DNA from 3 places in the Mesorhizobium sp. WSM2240 genome. Region 1 is predicted to be linked to each of the others. Evidence: riboswitches for the same ligand, from Rfam matches in the RefSeq annotation. Region 1 holds a riboswitch; each other region holds the start of a gene.
The links. A riboswitch is a leader RNA that binds a small molecule or an ion and turns the genes downstream of it on or off. The one in region 1 is predicted to bind cobalamin.
Positions count from the first base shown of each region.

Region 2: it holds a riboswitch for cobalamin, as region 1 does, so the genes downstream of both, ABVK50_RS23530 (ABC transporter ATP-binding protein) here and ABVK50_RS13460 (DUF1636 family protein) in region 1, are expected to answer to the same signal.
Region 3: it holds a riboswitch for cobalamin, as region 1 does, so the genes downstream of both, ABVK50_RS28445 (ABC transporter substrate-binding protein) here and ABVK50_RS13460 (DUF1636 family protein) in region 1, are expected to answer to the same signal.

Region 1 covers NZ_CP159253.1:2,744,154-2,753,770, forward strand. The annotation lists gene ABVK50_RS13430 (NADH-quinone oxidoreductase subunit E) at 1-519, opposite strand, end outside; gene ABVK50_RS13435 (NADH-quinone oxidoreductase subunit D) at 520-1,710, opposite strand; gene ABVK50_RS13440 (NADH-quinone oxidoreductase subunit C) at 1,719-2,321, opposite strand; gene ABVK50_RS13445 (NADH-quinone oxidoreductase subunit B) at 2,328-2,906, opposite strand; gene ABVK50_RS13450 (NADH-quinone oxidoreductase subunit A) at 2,897-3,262, opposite strand; gene ABVK50_RS13455 (winged helix-turn-helix domain-containing protein) at 3,604-4,806, shown strand; cobalamin riboswitch at 4,837-5,036, shown strand; gene ABVK50_RS13460 (DUF1636 family protein) at 5,074-5,499, shown strand; gene cobW (cobalamin biosynthesis protein CobW) at 5,496-6,533, shown strand; gene cobN (cobaltochelatase subunit CobN) at 6,548-9,617, shown strand, end outside.
Region 2 covers NZ_CP159253.1:4,743,805-4,753,421, reverse strand. The annotation lists gene ABVK50_RS23550 (lytic transglycosylase domain-containing protein) at 1-450, opposite strand, end outside; gene ispG (flavodoxin-dependent (E)-4-hydroxy-3-methylbut-2-enyl-diphosphate synthase) at 455-1,708, opposite strand; gene ABVK50_RS23540 (bifunctional helix-turn-helix transcriptional regulator/GNAT family N-acetyltransferase) at 1,790-2,728, opposite strand; gene ABVK50_RS23535 (zinc-dependent alcohol dehydrogenase family protein) at 2,804-3,844, opposite strand; cobalamin riboswitch at 3,970-4,179, shown strand; gene ABVK50_RS23530 (ABC transporter ATP-binding protein) at 4,351-5,154, shown strand; gene ABVK50_RS23525 (ABC transporter substrate-binding protein) at 5,151-6,095, shown strand; gene ABVK50_RS23520 (iron ABC transporter permease) at 6,125-7,111, shown strand; gene ABVK50_RS23515 (3-hydroxybutyrate dehydrogenase) at 7,222-8,004, shown strand; gene ABVK50_RS23510 (patatin-like phospholipase family protein) at 8,015-9,145, shown strand; gene ABVK50_RS23505 (helix-turn-helix domain-containing protein) at 9,156-9,617, opposite strand, start outside.
Region 3 covers NZ_CP159254.1:6,744-15,903, reverse strand. The annotation lists gene ABVK50_RS28475 (CopD family protein) at 1-1,198, opposite strand, end outside; partial or broken gene ABVK50_RS28470 (YcnI family protein) at 1,261-1,787, opposite strand; gene ABVK50_RS28465 (hypothetical protein) at 1,982-2,356, opposite strand; gene ABVK50_RS28460 (class I SAM-dependent methyltransferase) at 2,554-3,249, opposite strand; gene ABVK50_RS28455 (ABC transporter ATP-binding protein) at 3,212-3,997, opposite strand; gene ABVK50_RS28450 (iron ABC transporter permease) at 3,999-5,042, opposite strand; gene ABVK50_RS28445 (ABC transporter substrate-binding protein) at 5,049-6,038, opposite strand; cobalamin riboswitch at 6,264-6,471, opposite strand; gene ABVK50_RS28440 (hypothetical protein) at 6,733-7,005, opposite strand; gene ABVK50_RS28435 (RHE_PE00001 family protein) at 7,411-8,592, opposite strand; gene ABVK50_RS28430 (rRNA adenine N-6-methyltransferase family protein) at 8,791-9,160, shown strand, end outside.

The sequences.
Region 1 (9,617 bases):
TTCGAACGCGTCGATGATCTCGCCCAGCCTCTCGGGCGTCAGATCCTCGAACGTATCCTTGAAGATCATCACCATCGGCGCGTTGACGCAGGCGCCGAGGCATTCGACCTCTTCCCAGGAGAGCGTGCCGGCCTGGTTGGTATGAAACTGCTCGTGATGGATTTTCGAGCGGCACACATCCATCAGTGCTTCCGAACCGCGCAGCATGCAGGGTGTCGTGCCGCAGACCTGCACATGAGCTCTAGAGCCCACCGGTTTCAACTGAAACTGCGTGTAGAAGGTCGCGACTTCCAGCGCGCGGATGTAGGGCATGTCGAGCATGTCGGCGACGTGCTCGATGGCCGGCTTGGTCACCCAGCCTTCCTGTTCCTGCGCGATCATGAGCAGCGGAATTACCGCCGACTGTTCTCGGCCCTTCGGATATTTCTTGAGCCACTGCTTTGCCACCGCTGAATTCGCCTTGTTGAAGGCGAAGGCGGCTGGCTGGACGGCTGGCTCTGCGAGACGGCGGACGGACATTTATCGATCGACCTCACCAAACACAATGTCGATTGAGCCGAGAACGGCGGAGACGTCGGCCAGCATGTGGCCGCGGCAGAGGAAATCCATCGCCTGGAGATGCGCGAAACCGGGCGCGCGCAACTTGCAGCGATAAGGCTTGTTGGTGCCGTCGGAGACGAGATAGACGCCGAACTCGCCCTTCGGCGCCTCGACGGCGGCATAGACTTCGCCGGCCGGCACGCGGTAGCCTTCGGTGTACAGCTTGAAGTGGTGGATCAGCGCTTCCATCGACCGTTTCATGGCGGCCCGGTTCGGCGGCACGACCTTGCCGTCAAGGTTCGATACCGGCCCCGCGCCATCCTTGCCGAGCAGCAGGTTGACGCATTGGCGCATGATCTTGGCCGACTGGCGCATCTCCTCCATACGGATGAGATAGCGGTCGTAGCAGTCGCCGTTCTTGCCGATAGGGATGTCGAATTCCATCTCCGGATAGCATTCGTAAGGCTGCGATTTGCGCAGGTCCCAGGCCGCGCCCGAGCCACGCACCATCACGCCGGAAAAGCCCCATGCCCACGCATCGTCCAGCGAAACCACGCCGATATCGACGTTGCGTTGCTTGAAGATGCGGTTCTCCGTCAGAAGCTCATCGAGGTTCGTAACCGTCTGCAGGAACGGGTCGATCCATTTGCCGATGTCTTCGACGAGTTTCTGCGGCAGGTCCTGGTGCACGCCGCCCGGACGGAAATAGGCCGCGTGCATGCGCGCGCCGGAGGCCCGCTCATAGAACACCATCAGCTTTTCGCGTTCCTCGAAGCCCCACAGCGGCGGCGTCAGCGCGCCGACGTCCATCGCCTGCGTGGTGACGTTGAGCAGGTGCGACAGGATACGGCCGATCTCGGAATAGAGCACCCGGATGATCTGGCCGCGCCGCGGCACCTCGATGCCGAGCAGCCGCTCGACAGCCAGCGAAAACGCATGCTCCTGGTTCATCGGCGCGACATAGTCGAGCCGGTCGAAATACGGGATCGCCTGCAAATAGGTCTTCGCTTCGATCAGCTTTTCAGTGCCGCGATGCAGCAAGCCGATGTGCGGATCGACGCGTTCGACGACTTCGCCGTCCAGCTCCAGCACCAGGCGCAAAACGCCATGTGCCGCCGGATGTTGCGGACCGAAGTTGATGTTGAAGTTGCGGACGTTCGTTTCAGCCATGGGCGCGTTCACTGCTTCGCTTTTTCATCGCCCGGCAGCACGTAGTCCGTACCTTCCCATGGCGACAAAAAGTCAAAGTTTCTAAACTCTTGTCTCAGTTCTACCGGCTCATAGACGACGCGCTTGACCTCGTCGTCGTAGCGAACCTGGACGAACCCGGTCAGCGGGAAATCCTTGCGCAACGGATAACCCTCGAAGCCGTAGTCGGTGAGGATGCGGCGCAAATCCGGGTGACCGGAGAACAGAATGCCGTAGAGGTCATAGGCTTCGCGTTCGAACCAATCCGCGCCGGGAAACACTTCTGTGACCGAAGGCACCAGCGTGTCCTCGTCGGCCATGACCTTGATGCGGATGCGCTGGTTCTGGCGCGGCGACAGCAGGTGATAGACCACGTCGAAGCGCATTGGCCGCGCCGGATAATCGACGCCGCAAATGTCGATGATCGAGACGAACTGGCACTGCACGTCCCGGCGCAGGAAATTCAGCACCGCGACGATGTCGGCCGCCTCGACCGAAAGCGTGAGTTCGCCGTAAGCGACTACGGCGTCGCCGACTTGGCCGTCCAGTTTTTCGCGGATATAGGCCGCGAGGTCGTTGAGAGCTTCACTCATCTCTGCTCACCGCTCGATCGTGCCGGTGCGGCGGATCTTCTTCTGCAGAAGAAGGATGCCGTAGAGAAGCGCCTCGGCAGTGGGCGGGCAGCCGGGGACATAGATGTCGACCGGCACGACGCGGTCGCAGCCGCGCACCACCGAATAGGAATAATGATAATAGCCGCCGCCATTGGCGCAGGAGCCCATCGAGATGACGTAGCGCGGCTCAGGCATCTGGTCATAGACCTTGCGCAGCGCGGGAGCCATCTTGTTGGTCAGCGTGCCGGCGACGATCATGACGTCCGACTGGCGCGGCGAGGCGCGCGGCGCGATGCCGAAGCGCTCGGCGTCGTAGCGCGGCATCGAGATATGCATCATCTCGACGGCGCAGCATGCGAGGCCGAACGTCATCCACATCAGCGAGCCGGTGCGGGCCCAGGTGATCAGCGCTTCCGACGAGGTGACGAGAAATCCCTTGTCGGACAGCTCATTGTTGAGATCGCCGAAAAACGCATCATCGGACCCGACGGGCTTTCCCGTATTCGGGTCGATGATGCCTTTCGGCTTGGGCGCGACCAGCGTGGAGGTATCGTTCAATTCCATTCCAGCGCCCCTTTCTTCCACTCATAGACAAAGCCGATGGTCAGCACGGCCAGGAACACCATCATCGACCAGAAGCCCAGCATGCCGATTTCGCCGAACGAGACCGCCCAAGGAAACAGGAACGCGACTTCGAGATCGAAAATGATGAACAGGATGGAAACCAGGTAGAAGCGGACATCGAATTTCATGCGCGCATCATCGAAGGAGTTGAAGCCGCATTCGTAAGCCGAGAGTTTTTCCGGGTCGGGGTTGCGGTAGGCCACCAGGAACGGCGCCGCAACCAGCGCCAGCGCCACGGCCAGGGCAACGCCGATGAATATGACGATAGGAAGGTATGAACCTAGAAGCGCGCTCATGCTCCGACTTTCCGTTCGCGGCCGACCGACCTGACCATAGCACTGAATCAAACCGCCAAACCGCGACAGATTGCCGACTTAGGCGGGCGCTGAGAACCATGCTGCAATGCGGCGAGCGTTAGCGCAGGCAATCCCGCGAAGCAAGCCAAACATTGGGCGGCATGCGGCGACTTTTTGCACGAAAGCAGACCGATCGGCTCCCTGGCTCGCCTGGCCTTTCAGATAGTCATGTCGTGGCAGGAGACAATGACGTTGCGTCCGTTTCGCAGCTAAAACGAGTGGACGTGCGGACGGGCAACCGTTCAAATGCCGGGCCTTTCGCCTCAATCCGGATCAGGAACATGAAGGAAACCATTTCGCGCGCCATGGCGCGGCGCATCGCGCTTGCCGCGCAGGGCTTTGCCGACAGCAGGCCCGCTGGCGCAATTGCCCGGCGGCATCTCGCTAAAGTGATTGGCCGCACTGGCCTGTTGCAGATCGATTCCGTCAGCGTCGTGGTCCGCGCGCATTATATGCCGCTGTTTTCGCGGCTCGGACCATATGACCGCGAGCTGCTCGACGGGGCGGCGGCGGGCAAGAAGAAGCGGATGCTGTTCGAATACTGGGCCCATGAGGCGTCTCTCCTCCCGGTCGAAACCTGGCCGCTGATGCGCTGGCGCATGGACCGCGCGGCCAGCAACGAGGGCATTTACGGCCGCCTCGCTGAATTCGGCCGCGAGCGCGCCGATCTGATCGAGGCAACCTACCGTAAAGTGGCCGCGGACGGCCCGGTCGCCGCATCCGACATTGACGGCGCGAAAGGCTCCGGCGGCTGGTGGGGCTGGAGCGACGAAAAACACGCCTTCGAATGGCTGTTCTGGGCCGGCCGCATCACCACCGCGTCGCGCCGCGGCTTTGAACGGCTCTACGACTTGCCGGAGCGCGTGCTGCCGGCCTCGATCGTCGATGCGCCCGCGCCCGCACCCGCCGATGCCCATCGCGAATTGCTGCGCATTTCGGCCAGGGCCCTGGGCATCGCCACTGTCGGAGATCTACGCGATTATTTCAGGCTTTCGCCCACAGACGTGAAGGACCGCATCCCGGAGCTGGTCGAATCAGGCGATTTGCTGCCGGTCAGCGTCAAAGGCTGGAAGCAGCAGGCATTTCTCCATACCGACGCCCGCATTCCGCGCAAGGTCGCCGCGCGCGCTTTGCTTGCGCCCTTCGATCCTCTGGTGTTCGAACGCTCACGCGCGGAGCGGCTGTTCGATTTCCACTACCGCATCGAGATCTACACGCCCGCCGAAAAGCGCCGGTTCGGCTATTACGTCCTGCCGTTCCTGCTCGGCGACACGATTGTCGCCCGCGTTGACCTCAAGGCCGACCGGCCGGCCGGCGTTTTGCGCATGCTCGCCGCCTATGCCGAGCCCGGCGCTCCGCCGCAGACGGCAATCGAACTCGCCGAGGAACTGCGCCTGATGATGGCTTGGCTCGGGCTCGAGCGCATCGAGATCGTGCCTTCGGGCGATCTCGGACCGGCGCTGGCCGACATTTTCATGTCGTAACGCCGCGTTGACAGCACCGAGCCCGGACGCCTAAATTCGCGGCCAGACGGTCCTCCTCCCGCAAAGGGGGAGGCTAAGAGGGAATGCGGTGCGGCTTTCAGGCCAACTCCGCAGCTGTCCCCGCAACTGTAAGCGAAGAGCCGAAGGCCGAAAACCACTGGGATTCCCGGGAAGGCGGCCAAGGCGACGACTCGCGAGCCAGGAGACCTGCCGTCCGACGAAATATCCGACCGCCTGGCGGGTGTCCCGGGCAAGGAGCATGATGACTTGAAAGCCGACGGCATTTTTCCGCAACAGGACGGGGACGCAGGCGATGACGGCCATGCCGGCGTCACGGTCGTCGTCTGCTCGTCCTGCCGCGACGAGACCGGCTCCGATGCCCGCCCGCGCGCCGGCGAAGTTTTGGGCGACGCGACGCGGCTCGCCGCAGAGAACAGCAATATCGGTGTCAGGCAGGTAGAATGCCTCGGCAACTGCAAGCGGCGGCTCTCCGCCGCCATTTTGCGCGATGGGTCCTGGAGCTACGTCTTCGGCGACCTGACCGCCGATAGCGCTCCAGACCTGATAACCGGCGCAAAGCTCTTCGCCACCTCGGCAGACGGCCTCCTGCCATGGCGCGGCCGTCCCGACAGCCTCAAGCGCGGCCTCGTCGCGCGCATTCCTCCCCTCGACCTCCTGAAGGACAATTCATGACCGCTTCCGCCGCCCGCGTGCCCTGCACCGTCGTCACCGGCTTTCTTGGCGCCGGCAAGACCACGCTGATCCGCCACATCCTCGAAAACGCCAATGGAAGGCGGCTGGCCATCATCGTCAACGAATTCGGCGACATCGGCATCGACGGCGAGATCCTCAAGGGCTGCGGCATAGATGCCTGCCCGGAGGAAAACATCGTCGAACTGGCCAATGGCTGCCTCTGCTGCACCGTCGCCGACGATTTCGTACCGGCGCTCGACCAGATCCTGGCGCTGGAGCCCAAGGTTGATCACATCATCATCGAGACCTCCGGCCTCGCTCTGCCGAAGCCTCTGGTCCAGGCCTTCCAGTGGCCGTCGGTGAAGAGCCGCGTCACCGTCGACGGCGTCGTTGCCGTGGTCGACGGCCCGGCCCTTGCCGCCGGCAAGGTCGCCTCCGATCTCGACGCCCTGCAGGCGCAGCGCTTCAGCGACGATTCGCTCGACCACGAGAATCCGGTCGAGGAGGTGTTCGAGGACCAGATCGCCTGTGCCGACCTCGTTATCCTTTCCAAGAGCGACCTGCTCGACGCCGCCGGCAGCGCCCGCGCCAATGCCGTCATCGGCGAACACCTCGCGCGATCGGTCAAGATCGTGCCGACCTCGCAGGGCAAGGTCGATCCGTCCGTACTGCTCGGCATGGGGCTCGCCGTCGAGGATGATATCGAGAACCGCAAGACCAATCATGACGATGAGCTCGACCACGAGCATGACGACTTCGACAGCTTCATCGTCGAGCTTCCGGCGGTCTCCAACCCCGACGACCTCGCAAAACGCGTCGCCGCGGCCGCAGACGAGGAAAACGTGCTGCGCGTGAAGGGTTTCGTAGATGTGGGCGGCAAGCCGATGCGGCTTCTGGTCCAGGCAGTCGGCCCGCGCGTCAACCACTATTACGACCGCGCCTGGACCGCCGAGGACGACCGCCGCTCGCGGCTGGTGGTCATCGGGCTGAAAGGCCTCAACCGCGACGCGATCGAACGCATCCTCGTCAGCTAGGACACCGTGCAGCCATGCACATCCTGACCACGACATCCGCCTCGCTTGACGACCTCGTCGAGCCGGTCGATCTGCGGCAGACGCCGGCGGATATCGTGGCCCTGTCTTTCACCGACAGCGATCTGGCGGGGCTGGCGGCCGCGTGGAAGGCCGACTCGGTGAACCTGCCGTCGATGCGGCTTGCCGCACTGCGCGACCTGCGCCACCCGATGTCGGTCGATCTGTGGATCGACAGCGTCGCAGCGCACGCGAAAATCATCCTTGTGCGCATTCTCGGTGGCTACGACTGGTGGCGCTACGGCTGCGATCGGCTGGCCGCGATCGCCCGCGAAAAGGGTATCCAACTGGCGCTGCTGCCCGGCGAATGCCGCGACGAGGATCTGCGCCTCATCGAATGCTCGACCCTGCCGCGCGACGAACTCGACGCCCTGCTCGGCTATTTTCGCGAAGGCGGCCCGGAAAACATGCGCGGGCTGGTGAAGCGATTGGCGGGATTGGCCGGCGGCGAGACAACGGCAACGGTGCCTGTGTCCGTTCCGAAAGCCGGCTTTTACGATCCGGCGCGCGGCGTGGTCGAGCACGCGCCTTACCCTCCCCGTTGCGAGGAGGGTGGCCCGGAGGGCCGGGTGGGGGTGGCACAGAATCGAGCGCAATCGTCTCCACCCCGCTCCGCTTCGCGGATCGACCCTCCCCGCAAGGGGGAGGGCAAGAGCGCCGTCATCCCCATCCTCTTCTACCGTTCCATGCTGCTGGCCGCAGACGTCGCGCCCATTGACGCGTTGGTCCAAGCCTTGCGCGAGCGAGGCATGGCGCCCGTCCCGATCTTCGTTTCGAGCCTGAAAGACCCGGCCTCCGTCGCCTTCGTCGAAACAGCCCTCGCCGACCTCGCGCCTGCCGCGATCATCACCGCGACCGCCTTCGCGACTGGCGCCGAACCGGGCGTCGAAACACTGTTCGATCGCGCCGGCGTTCCGGTCTTCCAGGTCATCGTCGCCACCACGCGGCGCGAGGCCTGGGCGGAAAGCCAGCGCGGCCTCGCACCGGCTGATCTTGCCATGCATGTCGTCATGCCGGAGCTCGACGGCCGCATCCTTGCCGGAGCCATCGCTTTCAAGGCCGAGACCGAAGCGGATGCGGCGCTTGCCTTCAAGGCTTTCGCCAACCGCCCCGAGCCGGACCGCGTGGCGCAGGTCGCCGACCGGATCGCCGCCTTCATCCGCCTGCAGCGCACGCCGCACGCTGAGCGGAAGATCGCGGTGCTGATCCCGGACTATCCCAGCGCGCCCGGCCGCACCGGCTACGCCGTCGGCCTCGACGTGCCGGCAAGCGTGCTCGCCATGCTGCACGACCTGAAGCAACAGGGCTATACCGTTGAGGACATTACAGAATCGCCGCGCGAATTACTGAAGTTGCTTGAGCACGGCGATCAGGGATTGAGCTTGGAGGATTATGCAAGCCTCTCCGGCGATCTGCCCGCCAACGCGCGTGAGGCCGTTGAAGCGGCTTGGGGCGCGGCAGACACTGCGGTAATCGAAGCTTCTGATGCATCCCGCCGCGGCGATCTCACCAGCGAGGCCCAAGGCAGCTATAGCGAAGATACCTGGTTCCCCTTCCGCGCCGCCACTTTCGGCAACATCACGGTCGCCCTCGCTCCCGACCGTGGCCGCTCGGCGGATCGCCGCGCTGACTATCACGACCCGACCCTCCCCCCGAGCCACGCTTTGCTCGCCTTCGGCCTGTGGCTGCGCAAATCGCTCGGCATCCACGCCATCGTCCACGTCGGCGCGCATGGCACGCTGGAATGGCTGCCGGGCAAGACGGTGGCGCTGAGCAGCGGCTGTTTTCCCGAAATCGTCACAGGCTCGCTGCCCGTCATCTACCCCTTCATCGTCTCGAATCCGGGCGAAGCAGCGCAGGCCAAGCGGCGCATCGCGGCCGTCACCCTCGGTCATCTGCCGCCGCCTCTCACGGAGGCCGGGCTGGACGAGAACCAGCAGAAACTGGAGCGGCTGGTCGACGAATACGCACAGGCCGACGGCCTCGACCGCCGCCGCCGCGACCGGCTCGCAAAACTGATCGTCGAAACCGCCGCCAAGACTGGCCTCGCCGCCGAAGCCGGCGTGGCGAAGACCGACGCGCCCGACGAGGCGTTGCGCCGCATCGATTCCTGGCTCTGCGATCTCAAGGATTTCGCCATCAAGGATGGCCTCCACATTTTTGGCCGCGCCCCCGACGACGCGCCGGATGCGTGCCGGCAGAGCGCTGATTCAGAACGCGACGCGCTGATCGCCGCGCTCGACGGCCGGCACATCACCGCCGGTCCGGCCGGCGCGCCGGCGCGTGGCCGGATGGACGTGCTGCCGACCGGCCGCAACCTGTTCACCGCCGACCCGCGCACGATGCCGACGCCGACCGCCTTCGATCTCGGCCGCGCCGCCGCCGAGGAGATGCTGCGCCGCTATCTGCAGGATCACGGCGAGTGGCCGCGCTCGCTGATCATCGATCTGTGGGGCAGCGCATCGCTGCGCACCGGCGGCGAGGAAATCGCCCAGGGCCTGTTCCTCATGGGTTGCCGTCCGCAATGGGATTCCGCGACCGGCCGCGTCACCGGCATCGAGGTGCTGCCGCCCGCTACGGTCGGTCGCCCTCGCGTCGACGTCACCTGGCGCATTTCCGGCCTGTTCCGTGACATGTTCCCGACCCAGATCGCGCTGATCGACGCGGCCGCCGCCGCTGTCGCCGCTCGCGACGAGGCGGCTTCCGAGAACCCGCTCGCCGCCGAAGCGCGCGCGACCGGAAAGGCGCCGTCCCGCATTTTCGGCTCCTCACCCGGCACATATGGCGCGGGCACCGAGGATTTGCTCTCGAGCGGCGACTGGCAGTCCCGCGAAGAAATCGGCCGCGCCTATCTGGAAGCCACCTCTCACGCCTATGGCGGGGTTGGCGGCGAAGGCATGGCCGTGCCCGGCGCATTCGCCGCCCGCATCGCCGAAGCCGATCTTCTGGTGCACACGGGTGACGATCCTGGCCGCGACATTCTCGAAGGCTCGGCCGATGTCGCCTTCATCGGCGGCTTTTCGGCCG
Region 2 (9,617 bases), 2.0 Mb from region 1:
CTCCGTTTCGAGCGGCAGGAAACCACCGGAGGACAGCCAGCGCGAGACGCGGTTCTCGCCGGCATTGTAGGCCGCCGCCGCGAGTCCGAGATTTCCGAAGCCCAATCTCAACTCGCCGAGGTATCGCGCCGAGGCCGGTATCGCCTTCTCGATGTCGAAACTGTCGTCGAGGCCTCGCAGCGCAGCCGTGCCCGGCATGAACTGCGCGATGCCCTCCGCGCCCGCAGGGCTGACGGCATTTGCGTCGAAGCGGCTTTCCTTCCAGATCAGCCGCGCGAAAAAATCCTTGGGCAGGTTGTTGCGCTCGGCATGGATTTCGATCAGGTCGCAAACCCGGTCGATCGTCACGGGCGGCGGTCCGAGCGCCGACGAAGGTTCGGCCCCGGCCGGAGCGCAGGCCGCAAGGAGTACTGCAGAGGCCAGGCGCAGCGTTCGCCGGGCAGCCCGCATCGTTCTACTCCGCCGCGGCCTTGCCGCTGCGCCCGAAGCGCTGCTCGATATAGTCCGCGACCATCTTTTCGAATTCCTCGGCGATGTCGGGACCGCGCAGCGTCGCAGCCTTGCGGCCGTCGATGAACACCGGCGCGGTCGGCATCTCGCCGGTGCCGGGCAGCGAAATGCCGATGTCGGCATGTTTCGATTCGCCCGGTCCGTTGACGATGCAGCCCATCACCGCAACCTTCAGGTCCTCGACGCCCGGATATTTCTCGCGCCAGAGAGGCATGTTCTTGCGCAGATCCGCCTGGATGTTCTGCGCCAGTTCCTGGAACACGGTCGAGGTGGTGCGGCCGCAGCCGGGGCAGGCCGCCACGGTCGGCACGAACTGGCGGAAGCCCATGGTCTGCAGGAGTTCCTGCGCCACCTGCACTTCGCGGGTGCGGTCACCGTTCGGTTCGGGCGTCAGCGAGACGCGGATCGTGTCGCCGATGCCCTGCTGCAGCAATATGCCCATTGCCGCCGAGGAGGCGACGATGCCCTTGGAGCCCATGCCGGCCTCGGTCAGGCCGAGATGCAGGGCGTGGTCGGAGCGCTTCGCCAACTCGGTATAGACGGCGATCAGATCCTGCACCTGGCTGACCTTCGCCGACAGGATGATCTTATCGCGGGCAAGCCCAATCTCCTCGGCCGCATGCGCGGAAAGCAGCGCCGACTGCACGATCGCTTCGCGCGTCACCTCCTGCGCCGTCAGCGGCGAGCCTTGCTTCTGGTTCTCGTCCATAAGCCGGGTCAGAAGGTCGGCGTCGAGCGACCCCCAATTGACGCCGATGCGCACCGGCTTGCCGTAGCGTATCGCCATTTCGACGATGGCGCCGAACTGCTTGTCCTTCTTTTCCTTGAAGCCGACATTGCCCGGGTTGATGCGGTACTTCGCCAGCGCCTCGGCGCATTCGGGATGATCGGCAAGCAGGCGGTGGCCGATATAGTGGAAGTCGCCGACCAGCGGCACGTTGATGCCGAGCCGGTCGAGCCGCTCGCGAATGCCGGGCACGGCGGCGGCGGCCTCGTCGCGATCGACGGTGATGCGCACGATCTCGGAACCGGCGCGGTGCAGCGCCGCGACTTGGCGCACCGTCTGGTCGACATCGGCGGTGTCGGTATTGGTCATCGACTGGACGACGACCGGCGCGCCGCCGCCGACCATCACGCCGCCGACATCAACGCCGACCGACTTGCGGCGGGCAAAGGGGGCGGAAAAATACCCGGTCATCGGGCGGCCTCTTCGAGCGAAAATTCCGCCATGAGGTGGAGGACGGCGCTCGTTATGTCAATGGCGAAGTCGATTCGCAGGTCAGAGCGCGAGGTCCCAGGTCTGGCCGACAAGATCCTTGCCGAAGGAATGGTGGCGCTCCTCACCGACCAATCGGAAGCCGGCAGCCTGATAGATGCGGCGCGCCGAGACGAGCACGTCATTGGTCCACAGCGTCAGGGTCTTGTAGCCCTTGGCGCGGGCGAATCCGATGCACTCGTCGACCAGCCGGCGGCCGACGCCGAGACCGCGCGCCGAGGGCTCGACATAGAGCAGGCGCAGTTTCGCCACGTCGGCGGATTTGCGCATGAGAAAGACCGAGCCGACCACCTTGCCTTCGCGCTCCGCGATCCAGGCATTCTCGTGTTCCGGGTCGAATGACTTGACGAAGCCGGCGAGAATTTCGGCCGCCAGCGCCTCGTAGCTTTCGTCCCAGCCATATTCCCGCGCGTAGAGGACGCCCTGCCGGTGGACGATCCAGCCGATATCGCCGACCTGAAGCGGCCGCAGGCTATAGGAGACTTTCTCCGGCTTCTGATCCTGGCCGAGCAGGCGCTGAACCCGCTGCATGGCCGAGACGACGGCCTCGCGGTGTTCCGTGGAAAGGCGGCCGAGCAATCCCGCAACTTCTTCCCGCGACGCCTGGTCAAGCGGCTCGAAAGCCTTGCGGCCCGCCTCCGTGATCGTCAGCATGGACTGGCGTGCATCCGCCGGCGACGGTGCCTTGGTCACAAGCCCGCGGCTTTCGAATTTCTTCAGAAGACGGCTGAGATAGCCGGCGTCCAGCCCCAGGTCGCGGCCGAGATCGGTTGCGGTCAGGCCATCGCGGTGGGCGAGTTCGTAGAGCACTCGGGCTTCGGTCAGCGAAAAAGCGCTTTTGTGCAGCCGCTCCTGGAGCAGGCCGATCTGGCGCGTGTAGAACCGGGTAAACGCCCGAACATCCGCGATCTGTTCTTTGGATGGGATCGCGATTTCGGTCATCGGAGCCTCCGCTGCTCCGATCAATGTCATGGAAATAGTTGACTGAGTCAAGTAATTGCGTGAGAGCGCCGGGTGTCAAAAACTCGTGATGACGCCGATGCCCAGCCCCTCGAACTTGTCCATGGCCATCAGCGCTTGCGGCGCTTCGGCGAGGCTGATCTTTCTTCCAACGAGTTTTTGCGGCGCAAGCTTGCCGGTCGCGATCATGTCCATCATCGCGCCGTAGCGGAATGCCTGCATGCCGTGGCTGCCGAGAATTTCAAGCTCGAAGGCGATGACCTTGCTCATCGGCACCTGTGCCCTGGCATGGTCGCCCAGCATCAGCCCGACCTGAACGTGACGGCCGCGCCGGCGCAGATTGGAGATAGAATTGTAGCAGGTCGCGGGATGGCCGAGCGCGTCGATCGAAACATGGGCGCCGCCCCTGGTGACCTGCTTGACCGCGCGCACCACATTTTCGGTTTTGGCGGCGTTTATGGTGGCGACCGCGCCCATTTGCCGGGCGAAATCAAGCTTCTCGTCGGTCAGATCGATGGCGACGACGTTGGCGCCCATCGCTGTGGCGATCATGATCGCCGACAGGCCGACGCCGCCGCAGCCATGCACCGCGACCCATTCACCGGGTTTCGTCCGACCCTGGTCGACTATTGCGCGGAACGAGGTGACGAAGCGGCAGCCGAGGGCGGCCGCGGTGGCGAAATCCAGTTCATCCGGCAGGCGGACGAGATTGGTGTCGGCGAAGTCGAGCGCAACATATTCGGCAAACGATCCCCACGCGCTGAAACCAGGCTGGAACTGGCGCTCGCAGACCTGGTGGTTGCCCGAATTACATTCGAAGCAATGGCCGCAGCCGGCCACGAACGGCACGGTGACGCGGTCGCCGATGTTCCAATTCCTGACGTGCCCGCCAACCGCCTGGATAGTCCCGGCAAGCTCGTGGCCCGGTACATGCGGCAGCGTGATGTCCGGGTCATGGCCCATCCAGCCGTGCCAGTCGCTACGGCAGAGCCCGGTCGCCTCGACCTTTACCACCACGCCGTCGGGCGAGGGCGTGGGATCGGGGACGTTTTGCAGGCTTGGCGGCGTGCCGAATTTCTCGAAGACGACGGCTTTCATGGAGTTTTCCTGGTTGGTTCCGGCGTGCGAGACTCCGGTATATCGCCGCAATCACAGCGGCACAAACGGTGCGTCGTGACGGAGGCGAAATTGTGAGACCCATCTTGTCCCGGTCCGCGACTCCCGATAGCGTCACCCGTGATGGTTCCCCGAACGCGCGAGCGCCAGGGGTGAAAAGGGAACACGGTGCGGCTCTTTCGAGCCAATGCCGTGGCTGCCCCCGCAACTGTAAGCGGTGAGCAACGCTCGATAACGCCACTGATCCGACGATCGGGAAGGCCGAGCAATGCCGAGACCCGCGAGCCAGGAGACCTGCCATCACCTGAGTACTTGAACCGGACGGGGTGTGCCGGGAGGAAACGATGCGCGGCCGTCTCGACCCGTGCGATCCGCTTCCTTCCGCAGTCATTCGGAAGGAAAACGCGGTTGCAGAAGAATGATTCAGCCCTGTCGAGCGCTCCCACCGGAATGTGTCGGCTATCCGGCGTTGAAGTCGGAGAGCGGCCATGACCTCTCCCCTGATGACCGCATGCGAACTCAGCTATCGCTCGCAGTCGGGGCGGTTGCTCGTCGATAATGTCGATCTGCGGATAGAGGCGGGCGAAAGGCTGGCGATCATCGGCCCGAACGGCGCGGGCAAAACCACGCTCCTGCGCATGCTGGCCGGCGCGCTCGTCCCTGCCAGTGGCGATGTACTTCTCGGCGGTCGTCGCCTGCGCGATCTGTCTAACGTCGAAAGAGCGCGCAGCGTTGCCATCGTCGGCCAGATCGACCAGCCCGATCCGCGTCTGTCGGTCGTCGACTACGTGTCGCTCGGCCGCATCCCGCATTCGTCTGGGCGAAATCCGCGTGATGACGCTGGAATCGTGCAGAATGCGCTTGACTGCACTTCGATCGACGGTTTCAGCGATCGCCCGATCGGCTTCCTTTCCGGTGGAGAGAGGCAGCGTGCGCAACTGGCCCGTGCCATGGCGCAGGAACCGAAAATCCTCTTCCTCGACGAGCCGACCAACCACCTCGATCCGAGGGCGCGCGCCGAATTGCTGGACCTTGTGTCCCGCCTGCCGATCACGGTCGTAGCGGTGCTGCACGACCTGCCCCTGGTCGCCCCGTTCGCCACTAGGGTCGCGGTTATGACAGAGGGCAGGCTTCATGCCTACGGCACACCCCGCGAAACGCTGACCCAGTCCATCGTGCGGCAGGTTTTCTCAATCGACGTCTTCCGTGTGCGCCATCCGGCCGAGGATCGCGAACTGACGGTGTTCGACATCCCAACCCTTGAACGCACAAAAGGAGACCCGAGGACATGAAGACCTGCTCTCTTTCACTCGCATTTGCATTGTTCGCCGCCCCCGCATGGGCATTTCCGGTGACGGTGGACAATTGCGGAACTCCGCTGACCTTTGAAAACGCCCCCACGCGCGCCGTCATTCAGGATCTCAACATGGCGGAAATGGCGTTCGCCCTGGATCTGCAGTCTTCGATCGTTGGCCTGACCGGGATTACCGGCTGGTACAAGGTCGGCCCGGAATTTGCCGCCGAGCAGGGCTCCATCCCGGAACTCGCCCCGAAATATCCGACCATCGAGAATCTCGTGGCGGTTCAGCCGGACTTCTTCTTCGCCGGCTGGTACTACGGCATGAAGCCGGGAGGCGACGTGACGCCCGACACGCTCGCCCCCTACGGCATCAAGACGCTGGTGCTGACCGAAAGCTGTGTCCACCTCCAAAAGAACCGGTCCGCCGCCTCGCTCGATCTGCTTTTCGGCGACATGGAGAAGCTAGGAAAAATTTTCGGCAAGGAGCGCGAGGCCGAAGCTTTGATCGGGAAATGGAAAAACGAGCTCGAAGAGATCAGGAGCAAGACACCAGCAGGTGAAACCCGAGTCTTTCTCTACGATTCCGGCGAAGACAAACCCTTCACAGCAGGCAAGTTCGCGATTCCGACGGCGATGATCGAAGCGGCCGGCGGCCGGAACATCATGGCGGATCTGGAAACCAGCTGGGGCACGACGGATTGGGAGACCGTGGCGACCCGCAATCCCGAATTCCTGATCCTGCTCGACTACCAGGACGACGCCGGCTATCGCAAGCTCCTTAACTTCCTGAAGGCGCATCCGGCGATGAAGGAAACGGATGCGGTCAGGAACGAACGGTTCGTTGCTCTGCGTTACGCTGAACTCACGCCCGGGCCCGCCAACATCAAGGCCATCGGCAAGGTCGCAAAGGCCATGCATCCGGACGCGTTTTGACGGCGATGCAGGCACGATACCGCCTGAGCATGGTGGCAGGGACGGCGGCAATCGCCGCCCTGGCGCTGCTTTCAATAGCCTATGGCTCGACGGTCATCCCGGTGTCCGAGGTGGTCGCGGCGCTGGCTGCTTCGCTCGGTTTCGTGGATGGAAGCGTATCGGGTCCGGTCGGCAGGATCATTCTCGATCTGCGCCTGCCGCGGATGCTGCTCGCCATATCAGTCGGCGCAGGCCTTGGAACCGTCGGCGCTCTCCTGCAGACGGTAACACGCAACGACCTGGCCGACCCCTTCCTATTCGGCCTGTCGTCCGGGGCTGCCGCCGGCGCCGTCTCGGTCATAACCATGTTCGGCGATAGATTCGGTGTCTGGACGCTGCCTGCGGCCGCTTTCACTGGCGGAATCCTGGCCGCCGGAGTCGTCCTGCTGCTGGTCAGCCGTGTTCGTGGGCAAGGACCGGAGCGGCTGATCCTCGCCGGCCTCGCGGTCTCCTTCCTTTTCATCGCCCTGACCAATTACATGGTTTTCGCGGGCGACCAGCGCGCCGCACATTCGGTTCTGTTCTGGACGATGGGCGGTCTCGGGCTCGCCCGCTGGGACAACATCTTGCTGGCGACGGCCGGCAGCCTGCTCATCCTCGCCTTTGCCCTGTACAACAACCGCAGGCTGGACGCGCTACTGGCCGGCGAAAGCACGGCCGAAAGCCTCGGTGTGGACGTTGCGCGGTTTCGCGCCAAGGTTTTCATCGCGTCGGCGTTCTCGACGGCCCTCCTCGTCTCCGTTGCCGGCGTCATCGGCTTCGTCGGCCTGATGGTCCCGCACCTTGCGCGTGGTTTTGCCGGTCCGCTCCACGCCCGGCTGATAGCCGCCTCCGCCGTGTTCGGCGCGGTGCTGATCCTCGCCAGCGATCTTGTCGCCCGGACGCTTCTGCCGCCACAGGAATTGCCGATAGGCATCGTAACCAGTTCGATCGGTGCGTTGTTCGTGGTGGCCATGCTGCTGCGCCGGGCGGGTTGAGGCCATCGGCGCCACCGGCTTGCATGAACCGGCGGTTCGGCCGGATACGCTTCGCAATTTCGCTGCAATGCAATATGTATGCTGCGACGCAACATCATCGGAGAAGCATCATGACCGCAAGAAGGACCGCCATCGTCACCGGCTCGACCTCGGGCATCGGCCTGGCAATTGCCCATGCACTTGCTGCCGAGGGCTGCAATGTCGTCGTCAATTCCTTTTCGGATACGCCGCAGGATCACGCGATCGCCGAGACAATCGCCAAGGAGCATCCAGGCGAGGCCGTCTATATCAAGGCCGACATGTCGAACGCCTTCGAATGCCGGGCCCTGGTGGAGCGGGCGGCGGAGAAATTCGGCTCGGTCGACATCCTCGTCAACAATGCCGGCATCCAGCATGTCGCGCCGGTGGAAGAATTCCCGATCGAGAAATGGGATGCGATCATCGCGATCAACTTGACCTCGGCCTTCCACACCATCGCGGCCGCTGTCCCGCTGATGAAAAAGGCCGGCGGCGGGCGCATCGTCAACATCGCTTCGGCGCACGGGCTTGTCGCTTCGCCGTTCAAGTCGGCCTATGTCTCGGCCAAGCACGGCATTATGGGCCTGACCAAGACCGTCGCGCTGGAACTCGCCCGCGACAAGATAACGTGCAACGCGATCTGCCCCGGCTATGTGCTGACGCCGCTGGTCGAAGCGCAAATCCCCGACCAGATGAAAGCGCACGGCATGGACCGCGAGACAGTGATCCGCGAGGTCATGCTGGATCGCCAGCCGACCAAGCAGTTTGTCACGGTGGAGGAGATCGCGGCGACGGTTTCGTTCCTGTGCTCGCCGGCCGCAGCCCAGATCAACGGCACGCATATCTCGGTTGACGGCGGCTGGACGGCTGAGTGAGGACACCGCAATGACCATCAACGGCCATGCGCCGAACAAGAAACCGATCAACATAGCGCTGCAGGGCGGCGGCTCGCACGGGGCGTTTTCCTGGGGCGTGCTCGACCGGCTGATCGAGGACGGGCGGCTGGAATTCGCCGCCATCTCCGGCACAAGCGCCGGCGCGATGAACGCGGCGGCGCTGGCCGACGGCTGGGTGCGCGGCGGCGCCGACGGAGCGCGGCAGAAGCTTTACGATTTCTGGCGAGCCGTGGCGCGCAAGGGCCGCTTCAGCCCGGTGCAGCGCACGCCCTGGGACGTCGCCTGGGGCAACTGGTCGGTGGAGAACACGCCGGGCTACATCTGGTACGACACGGTGTCGCGCATGCTTTCGCCCTATGTCGCCAATCCGCTCAACCTGAATCCGCTGCGCGATGCGGTCCGGGACGAGATCGACTTCGACAATGTCCGCGCCTGCAAGGAGATCAAGCTGTTCATTTCGGCGACGAATGTCGAGACCGGCCAGCTTCGCGTCTTCAACCCGGACGAGATCGACATCGACGTGGTGATGGCCTCGGCCTGCCTGCCGCAGCTTTTCCAGGCGGTCGAGATCGGCGGCACGCCCTATTGGGACGGCGGATACGGAGGAAATCCTGCGATCTACCCGTTCTTCAAGGCGACGGAGACCGAGGATGTGCTTTTGGTGCAGATCAATCCGGTGATCCGCGAGGGTACCCCGAAATCCGCCAACGAGATCCAGAATCGCATCGACGAGATCACCTTCAATGCGGGGCTTCTGCGGGAATTCCGCGCCATAGCCTTTATCAAGGAATTGATCGCCGCCGGTCGCCTGCCGCACGGGGAATTCCGCGACATCCGCATGCACCGGATCGACGCCGACGAGGCGTTCAAGGATCTTTCGGCCTCGTCCAAGATCAATGCCGAATGGGCGTTCCTGGAATATCTGCGCGATCTCGGCCGCACCGCCGCCAGCGACTGGCTCGAGGAAAATTACGATGCGGTGGGCGAAAGGCCGACGCTCGATCTCTCCGGCGACCTCGACGAGGAGTTCCGCCCGATGCGCAGCAAGGGCCTCGGCAAACGGGTCCAGGAATTCATGGCGACGCACAAGAAGCCCGCAGCGGCGCGGCGCAGGACTTAGCGAATACGCACTAAGGCTGAATTGCGATCTCGACCACTCTGACCAGCCCGCGGGCGGCGGTGCGCTGTTCGTCGGGATTGCGCATACGCGTCTTCACGCCTTCGAGGCCGTCGAGCAGCAATGTCGCGAGAAGCCGCGCCGACAGGCCGCGGGCTTCGAGATCGACGCCGTTCGCATTCGCCTCGGCTTCGACCGCCGCCGCGATGAGAGCGCCGAGCCGCTGTTTCCAGCCGGAAACGATATCGCCGGCCAGGGTGCTCTTCATGTCGAGTATCTCGGCGCCGTGCGGCGATTCAGCGATCTGGCGCATCATCCCGATCAGGCACTCCTCGATCATCGACATCACGCGGTCGGAAAAAGCTCCGTCCTGGCGCAGTACCGCTTCGGCGCGCGATACCGCCTGATCCAAATGTTGCGCGGCGATGGCCCGGTAGATTTCGGTCTTGTTCTTGAACAGGAGATAAAGGGCCGG
Region 3 (9,160 bases), on a different replicon from region 1:
GCGTTTCCGCCGCGACCGAGCGGGCGAGACGCCGAGCGGCTGAGTGATCCCCTGCCTCCGTCGGAGCGGTGAGTTTCCAGCGGTTCATGGCCGCCAGCGCGAACAGGCCGACCAGCAGGGAAAGCTTCACGACGAACACCCGGCCGTAGGAGGTGGTGAAAAGGGCCTCCGGCCGTCCCACCTGCACGATGGCCAGAATCACCCCCGCGACAATGAGCACGGCCACGACGACAGGGATGGACTTCGAAAACCGCGCCAGCGCGGAAACGCTCGTGGCTTCATAGCGCCTCAATGCCAGACCGAGCGGGATCAGGGCGCCGAGCCAGACGGCGATGGCCGCTGCGTGAAGAAACACGGCAGGCCGCATCAGCCATTGCGGAGACGCGGCGCTCGCGTGGCCGCTCAGCGCAAGCGATCCGGCTCCAAGCACCAGGGCGACGCTGGCCAGAACCTTTGCGCTCACGCCCCGGAGGGCACTCGCAATGCCGGCCAGAGCGAACGCGGCCAGGGCGACCACGACGGTTGAGCCGAAGGTTGTCCCGTACCCGGCAGACCACGCACGTGTGTCGGTCAAGCTTCCGATAGGCACGCCTAGCGCATCCAGTCCCTGGAAGCCGAGAGACAGCACTGCCCCGACGGCTCCCGTGGCAAGCGCGGCCGCGGTGGGGCGTACGCCCGCCTTTACGCCAGGCATCAGGACAGTGCGGGCGAACACGCCACCGATACCGATGAACAGCCCCGCATAGAGAGCGGTCTTGCTCAGCCACACGCCGATCCGCACCGTCCAGTCGACTTCGTTGGCGGCCGTGGGCGCGTGAGCGCTAGCCTCGCCGATGGAGAAGACGACGGACCCGCCGACGGGATGCCCATCGGCGGAAACGACGCGCCACGTCAGGATATGGGTTCCCCGTCCAAGATCATCAGGCGCGGCAATCTCAAGTGTCCGGTCCTTCAGCTCGAAACCGCTCAGGTCGGTCGAAGACCCGTCAGGACGGACAAGTTTCAGGGTCAGCGGAGAGACGGGTTCGCTGAACACCAGGGAGAACACGGACGGCACGGTTTCCACCATCGATCCGTCCTGCGGCACGCTGCCGTTCAGCGCGGCATGGGCGAAAGCGGCTGATGCCTGGAAAGCAAGAGCAAGCAATGCCAGCGTCAGCAGCCGGACGATCCGCCAGCATGTGCCGTGTCCATCCATCGACTCATTCCTCCAGTATTTACGGAGGCGCGCGATGTCCGGCGCGCCTCCGATGCTTCAGGTCAGTGGCCGTCGGTCTTTTCGATCAGCTTGAGGGCCGGGGCTGGCATCTCCAGGTCGTCGCTCGTCTGCCCCTCCGCCGGGATCTCGATCCACCGTTCGGCCAGCCCCTCCGGGCACTCCTGAACGACCAGGAAATAGAGAGCCGATCCCACAGGCAAGTCGCCAGCCAGCGAGCCGCGCAGCACGAACTCGTCGTATTCGTCGTCTGCGAGATTGCCGCCACTCCAGATCACTTCCTTGACACCTTCGGTCAGCTGGGTGCCGTGGTTGTCGTAGGCCTTCTCGTACTTGCCGATCACCTTCTCCAGCTTCCAACCGGGCTTCGGCATCGGCTTCACTGCATACATCCCTTCCGGCACCTGCACGCGCACGATGTTGGTCGGCTTGCCTTCGCAGCCATGCGGCACGCGCAGCACGGCCTTGTAGGTCGTGCCGACGGGGCCTCGCTCCGCTCGAGGGTGACGTGCGCGAATGCCGGGACGGCAATGCTGGCCATCGCCAGCGCAAGCGTGATTCTCTTCAACATGGTTTCCCTTTTCTCTGTTATGTCGGCGCTCCCCGCCGACAGGGATTGGCGCGAAGGGACGGCCTTCGCATTTCGTCGCGGCCGCGCGCCTGGCGCGATCGCAATCCGGTGATGGACTTGCTCCAGCACGCCCGCCGCACAGGGCCGACGCGGGCGACACCTGACAGGTTGGGTTACCGCGAACGCCCCGGCGATCAGGCCGTCAGAGGGGGAGCGCGAGGGCTGCCCGGATTATGATCGGGACTGGCACGAAGAAGGGCATGCTCAATGCCAACTTGAACGTTCGCTTCAACATCCTGCCTGACTGGCACGGCATCGGGGGCTGGCGTGTGGAAGACCGTCGACGACATGTTGCAACCGAGCGTGCAGCATGTCGGTCCCTCAAGGGGGCCGTCCGATGGAGTTGGGTCGGAACTGGTGACGCAGAGCGGGTTGCCGAAGGCATCCAAAATCCCGTCGTGCGGAGCAGCCGCGAGGGACCAGGACACGAAGAACGTCTGCAGCAACAGGACAAGTGTCGCGATGAACGCGACCGTCTTGTCTTTCCTGTGTGCCGCTAAGTCGAGCATTCGGCCTCCGGCGATGCTCCTAGCATGACAGCGGCGAGAAACGAACAGGTTTCAATTGCGGCCAATCGACTGACAGTCGCATCCGTCTGAGTTGAATTTGTATCGCATCTGCGTCCCTCATCCCGGGATCGTTATCCAATGGCCGCATTTGAATTCAGTGCCTGCCGACATTGCCACAACCCAGTTCGACACGCGCATTACCTGGTCACTGGTGTCACAGCCGAGAGGACAAAGAACGGCGCCCCGCCAGGGTATGGCAATGCATTTAACAGATGATGCCAGGAGTGAACGTCACCGAAGCTGGCATCGTTCAGGAGCTTTTCGGCGTCAGGCTGTGTAAGCCCGGCGTGAAATGGCAGTCGGGCAGCGAGATCGGTCGTATAGGTCGATTGATTCCCTGGATCGACGGACCACAGGCCGTCCGACACCACAATCCTTCCATCCGGGCGAAGCAGCATTCGCGCCTTTTTCAATGCCGCGAGCGGGTCCTTAAGCGTCCACAGAACGTTGCGGATGGTGACTATATCGGCGCTGCCGGGCGTTGCTGCGAAGTCGTCGATCGACGAGACGATGAAGTTGATATCCAGCCCTCGCAAAAGCGCATTCCGCCGGGCATGCGCCAGCATCTTGGCTGCTCCGTCGATGGCGGTTACCCGGTGCCCGAGTTCGGCGGCGGCCAGCGCACACGCGCCAGTGCCCGAACCCAAGTCGAGAACATCCTTCGCGTCAGCGGTTGCAAATGCCGCTCGCAGAACTATGAGCCATTCGGCTTTGTGGCGGACATGAGACGCCGCTCCATCGAACAGCGGGGCGCGACGGTTCCAATATTCGGTGACGTCATCAAAGACGGATGTGTCAGACTGCACGGTGGACCTCGTTCGCGTCGTGGACATGAACCCACGGGCGGCCGTCCGGGTCATAATGAAGTCTCGTTTGCACCCCGTAGACCCTTTCCAGAAGCTGGCTGGACAGAACATCGCGGGGAATTCCATCGACCTCGGCCTTGCCGTCGTGGATCATGATCAGCCTGTCGGCGAAGCTCGCAGCAAGATTGAGGTCGTGCAGAACGACGATGGTTATAATCCTGCGTTGGCGGGTGATTTCCCGGACCTGTTTCATCAGCAGCATCTGGTGACGCATGTCGAGCGCGCTGACAGGTTCGTCCAGAAGCAGCACTGCAGGTTCCCGCATCAAGGCCTGCGCGAAATACACAAGCTGCCGTTGCCCGCCGCTGAGAGTCTCGACGCGGCGCTGGGAAAGGTCGATCATCCCGAGCCGATCAAGCACGGACGCGGCACGGCGCAGAGCGACATCGTTCAGGCGAAGGGAAAGGTGCTCTATAGATCCGAGAAGCACCACTTCCAGCGCGGTCAGTCCGCCATGCGAACCATTGTCCTGCGGCATGAAGCCAATACGGGCCTGCCACTTTCGGCGATGGGCGGGGCTGTATTGTTCTTCGCCAAGGCGAAGGCTTCCTCTCCTGGCGGCATGGTCTCCGAACAGGGTGCGCAGAAAGGTCGACTTTCCCGCGCCGTTCGGACCGACGATGCCAGTCACTTGGCCTGCCATGAAGTTGATGTTGAGATCGTCGACGACGGGAACATTGCCGTGCGCCAGATCGAGGTCAGTGACCGACAGCATCTCAGTATTCCCTCGAACGTCGAAGGATGAGATGAAGAAAGAACGGCACGCCAATGACGGCGGTGACGATGCCGACCGGCAGCAATACGCCTGGCATGATGATCTTCGAGAGAACCGAGGACAGTGAGAGCATGACCGCACCCACACACCCGGCTGCCACGAGAAGGTAACGCTGGTCTTCACCGACCAACATCCGGGCGATGTGCGGAGCGACCAATCCTATGAAGCCGATCGTGCCGACGAAGCTTATAGCCGTGGCGGTCATCAATGAGACCAGCGCGATAGTTGTCAAACGCAGGCTCGAGACGGAAACCCCCACCGCGCGTGCGCGCTGCTCGCCGAGGCGGAGAGCGGTAAGCTTCCAGGCATTGAGCATCAACAGGGGCATGGAAACTGCAACCGCGGCCGCCGTCATGAGAAGGTTTGTCCAAGTCGCTTTGGCGAGCGTCCCGAACATCCAAAAGACGATCTGCTGCCCGACCTCGGGCGTGGCGTGAAACTGCAGAAGCGACTGCAGGGAGTGGAACAGGAACATCAGGGCGATCCCGGCCAGAATCATCGTGTCGCCCATCATGCCGCGCATGTTGCCGACAACGTATATTAGGGCAGATGCCAAGCACGCGACGATGAAGGCGCAGGCCGGGGCTATGAAGAGCGGATTGAGACCCCATCCGCCGTTGAGAATTGCCAGCGAAGCTCCGAAGCCTGCCGCGGAAGCCAGCCCCAGCGTGTAGGGACTGGCCAACGGGTTGTCGAGCAACGTCTGCATCGTCGCGCCGCTCGAGCCGAGCGCGACGCCAACGACAATCGCCATCAATGCCATCGGCAGGCGCAGCGTCCAGACGATGATCTGCGTCGTTGGGTCAGTCGTTGCCGGACTTATCAGCGCGGCGACGACGTCGGGGACCGGAAGCAGAGCCGGCCCAGTCGCGATATCGAAGACGAGGGAGACGCAGGCAAGGACAAGCAGGCCAGCGACAAGCGTCACCTTCCTGCGCTCCGCCGCCCGATGCCGCGACAGGGCAGCGTTTATGGCTTCGCTCATGAGGGCCTACTTCAAGCCGGTCATGAAGGTGCCGCTCGGCCGGATCGGCAGATAGCGTTCGTAGAAGGCGAGATAATTCGACTGCGGATCAATGTCCTTGAACAGGTCCGGGTAGAGCGCCTTGGCGAAATACTGCACCGAGGTGTAGTCCATGATCGTCCGGGATGCGCCCTGATAGACGGCGTGAAGTCTTCCGTTTTCAATCGCAGGAAGCGAGCTCCAGCCGGGACGCTGCGTGAAGTCCTTCAGCCGTTCGAGCGCCTCCGCCGCGGTGACTCCTTCGCCCATCAACTGGCCAGTCGGATGCTTGCGCCATTCCGAACCTGCCATCATGACGACCTCTGGCCTGGACGCCAGGACCTGTTCGGGAGCGACCGGCCCCCAAGTCCGTACAACGTCCTTCGTGATGTTGTCGCCACCGGCGACTTCCGCGATCTTGCCCCACATGTAGTCGCCATAGCTTGGCCCCTGTTCTTCGGGACCCTTGCTACCGAGTTCGATATAGACGGACGGGCGCGGCTGTCCGGCCTTTTCAATCCGGTCGCGAACTTCCTTGATCGAGGTTTCGTATTCCTGGGCAATTTTCTCGGCGCGGTCCTCCGCTCCGATAACCTTGCCGATCAGCCTCGTGCTGGCGACATGGCGTTCTTCGGTTTGAGCATGGTAGTCCACCACCACCACGGGAATCCCTGCATCGACGATGCGCTGGAAGTCGCCGCCGATGCCGTTGACCTGCCATTCGGCAAGGATGGCGACGTCAGGTTTCAGGGCGATCAGCTTCTCCACCGAGAAGGTGCTGACCTCGACTTCGCCAACGTCCGGAATCTGGTCAAGGGAAGGCCGAACTTTCAGATAGGCCTGCCAGTTGGCCGGACGCCAGTCGCTCCAGGCGGCTTTGGAAATGCCGACAAGCTTGTCCATCGCGGCATCGCCGCCGATCGCCCAATAGTCCTCGAAATAGAGACCGAGAACGACGCGCTTGGCCGGAACTTCCATTTCGAAGGTTCGACCGCTGACATCGGTTATTTTAGCGGTTTCGGCAAATGCCGATTGGGAAAGAAGCGCGGCAAGAGCTGACACGACAATTGTTTTGAAAACAGAAAGGAGAGAACGCGGCATCGCAAGACCTGTGTTGTGGCTTCCGTCACCGCGAACCGAACGAACTCCATGCATAGGCATGCAGCTCGTCACACCAAAAGGACACCCCGCCCTACGGTTTCGCGCGTGACCACGGCTGACGGCAGGTTTCCTGGCTCGCGGGTCCCGGTTTTTCGTCGCCTTCCCAGGGAACTTACCCCAGTGGCATCTGACGAAAACTCGCCGCTTACAGTTGCGGGGACAGCCACGGATTCGGCCCTTCTTCGGGTCGTCCTCACCGTGTTCCCTTTTCATCCGCTACGAACGCGGAACCGTCAGCGTTGTGGGTAGCAGTGTGGGCACATCCGGTCAAACGATAAACCGTCGAACTCACTCAGCAGGTGCCGTTCTGGATGCATCCCATTTCTTGCGGCGGTTTTGACGTCGACGAGCACTGGCAGGGAACCAGTAGGACGGCCGATCAGTTTCCCAACCCACTGTTACGGGCCGCATCGCTCCCGCTTCTGACCTTGCTCGGGCAGAGCGATCGCATCCGCGAGAGAAATCGCGCGACGCTCTGCGCAAAGCAGTGCCACAGCGATCACATTGTGTCTCAGTCGAGCTTCTCGACCACAGCGGCCTGATCCGGCACCAGCCTGACGCGGTATTTTGCATCGGCGCAGGTCAGCATCCAGACGGCATCCTCGTCAACCGAGGGGTCGCGCATGGCGTTGGCGGGCTCCGCGCAGGCAAACCCCTGTTCGCGAATCTGGTCGCCGACCAACGCGGCCGCCGCCGCATCGTCGGAACCCGTCTGCGCGGCGGCCGGCAAGGCGCAGAACGCCATCGCCAGAACGACGGTCCATCGTGACCTGATTGTGCGCATGCTCGGAACCTCCGGGATGGACCCACTGTCGATGTCGCATTGTTAGCATGATTCACCGCGACGAAAAGCAGACTTTGGCCCCCCGTAACGGGCGCGAGCCTCCCGCATGCGGCACATCGAGTCGCCTCTTGCCGGGCGGAAAGCAATGCGGCCACCGCGGCTACGGCTGGTGCGTCGAGCAGTTGCGCCGGTTTTGCTTCTACGGTACGGCGCGGTCCTCATACATGAACCCATCGGTCGCGGCCCTTTTGCATAGCCTGTTTCGATCCGCGCGACAGAAGTCCCAGCCCAATGATGAACGCTTCGAGCCGGAACGCGGCAGGTACTGTCATTCCATACGTGGACCGCCTCCCCCCGGCATCGAAGAAATAGGTCTGGTTCGGGTCCGGCCGCAGATGCAACGATCTAGATGATCCCCCACGCCCTGTAGCGCCCCCTGCCCGTCACCTCCCGGATGTGGAGCTCGGCGATCAGGCCGAGCGCGGCGCGCTGTGTGATTTTGAGCTCGGCCGCGATCAGCCCTGCCGACACCGCCGGCCGCGCCAGCACCAGGTCGATCAGCGCCGGCAGGCTCGAGTTTTTTCGCCGGTTCCTCAGCCGGCGTTCCATCTGGCTTTTGGCCATCACCAGCCGGTCGAGTTCCTTCAGTCCAGCTGAGGCCGCTTCGGCAAGGGCGTCGAGGACGGCCATCAGCCGGGTGGTTCGAATTGGGCTTTTGCGCCGCTCCCGCGAAACGATGCGCAGCCCGGCGTTCAGGCAAAAGAGATGCGAGCCGACCTTGCCGGTCTCCCGCAACAGCGCGGCGACGAGCAGATTGCCGAGCCAATGCTGGTGCTGCAGCGGTTCGATGTCCTGCCAGGCGTCCCAGGCGATCGCCGCTTGCAGCACCGCCGGCATGCCCTCGCTGCGCAGCCGGCCGACGACCGCGAGCCAGTCGGCCAGCCGCTGGTCCTCGTCCCAGTCGAGGTCGCGGATCAGCGGCCCGAGGCTGTCCGGCAAGGCCTGCCGCGCGTTTGCCCCCTGCCCTGCCGTGTCGACCTCCGGGCTGTCCGCGGCGCGCGGCGACAAATCTTCGCCGGCAAGCAGTCGGCTGGAGCGGGCCAGCACGGCGTCGATCTCGGCCAGTTCATCGGCAAGAGCATCGTCCTGGTCGGCCTCCTCAGCAGGGTCGGCGTCTTCGTTCGGCGCCGCGGCATCGGGCCTGGCGGCACTTGCCGCGCGCGCCGCGTTGCCGTCCTGCCCTTCGCGGCCGCGCAGGGTCGAAAGGCCGACGCGAGAAAGTGCCCAGTCGGGCTTTTGCGCAAAAATGCGGCGGCGGGCGCGCAGCACCGCGTGCGCGCGGGTCAGCTCGTGGGTCGGGGTGCGGACGTCCATATGGGCGTCGTGCAGGACTAGGTCTTCGGCGTGGACGAGCTCGCCGTCGAGCCACAGCGCGGCCGCCGCGTCGGCAAAGTTTTGGCGCTCGACACAACCCTCGCGGACCGGGCTTTTTGCCAAGCGCTCGTCGAGGCGGGCGAGAAGGTCGTCGGCGCGGGCCAGCGGCCCCAGCAGGGTGTCGAGGGGCAGGTCGGAAAAATCGTAAGCCATTGATTCGTTTGTAGCCGATTCGCGCTACCGAAGCTATCTCGCCACTGGCTTCCGCCACAGGTGATTTCTTTGAGGACAGAATACACTAACGATAAGTACCTCTTATCGATAGTGATGGATTTCACGGCGCAAAACCGCTAGAGTCGGCGCAAAGCACCGCCGCAACGGCTGTGGAATCCGCTTGGAATACACGCCTCGATGCCCAATCAACCGTTCACGCCTGAGGAACTCGCCATCGTCCGTCGCGCCTATGCCCGCCAGATAGCGGGCGCCGCCGCAACCATGGACCCACGCGTCGAGGCCGCGTTCGCCGCCGTTGCGCGCGAAACCTTCCTCGGCGACCCGCCGTGGCTGGTATCCGACCTGCGCGGCGGCTACAGGCCCCTGCCCTGCGCAGACCCCGTCCTCGCCTACCAGGACACGCTCTTCGCGCTGGCCCCGGACAGAGGCGTCAACAATGGCAGCCCGTCGCTGCACGCCCGGCTCCTTGTCGCGCTCGACGCCAGGCCCGGCGAGCACATCGTCCATGTCGGCGCCGGCACCGGCTACTATACGGCAATTCTCGCCG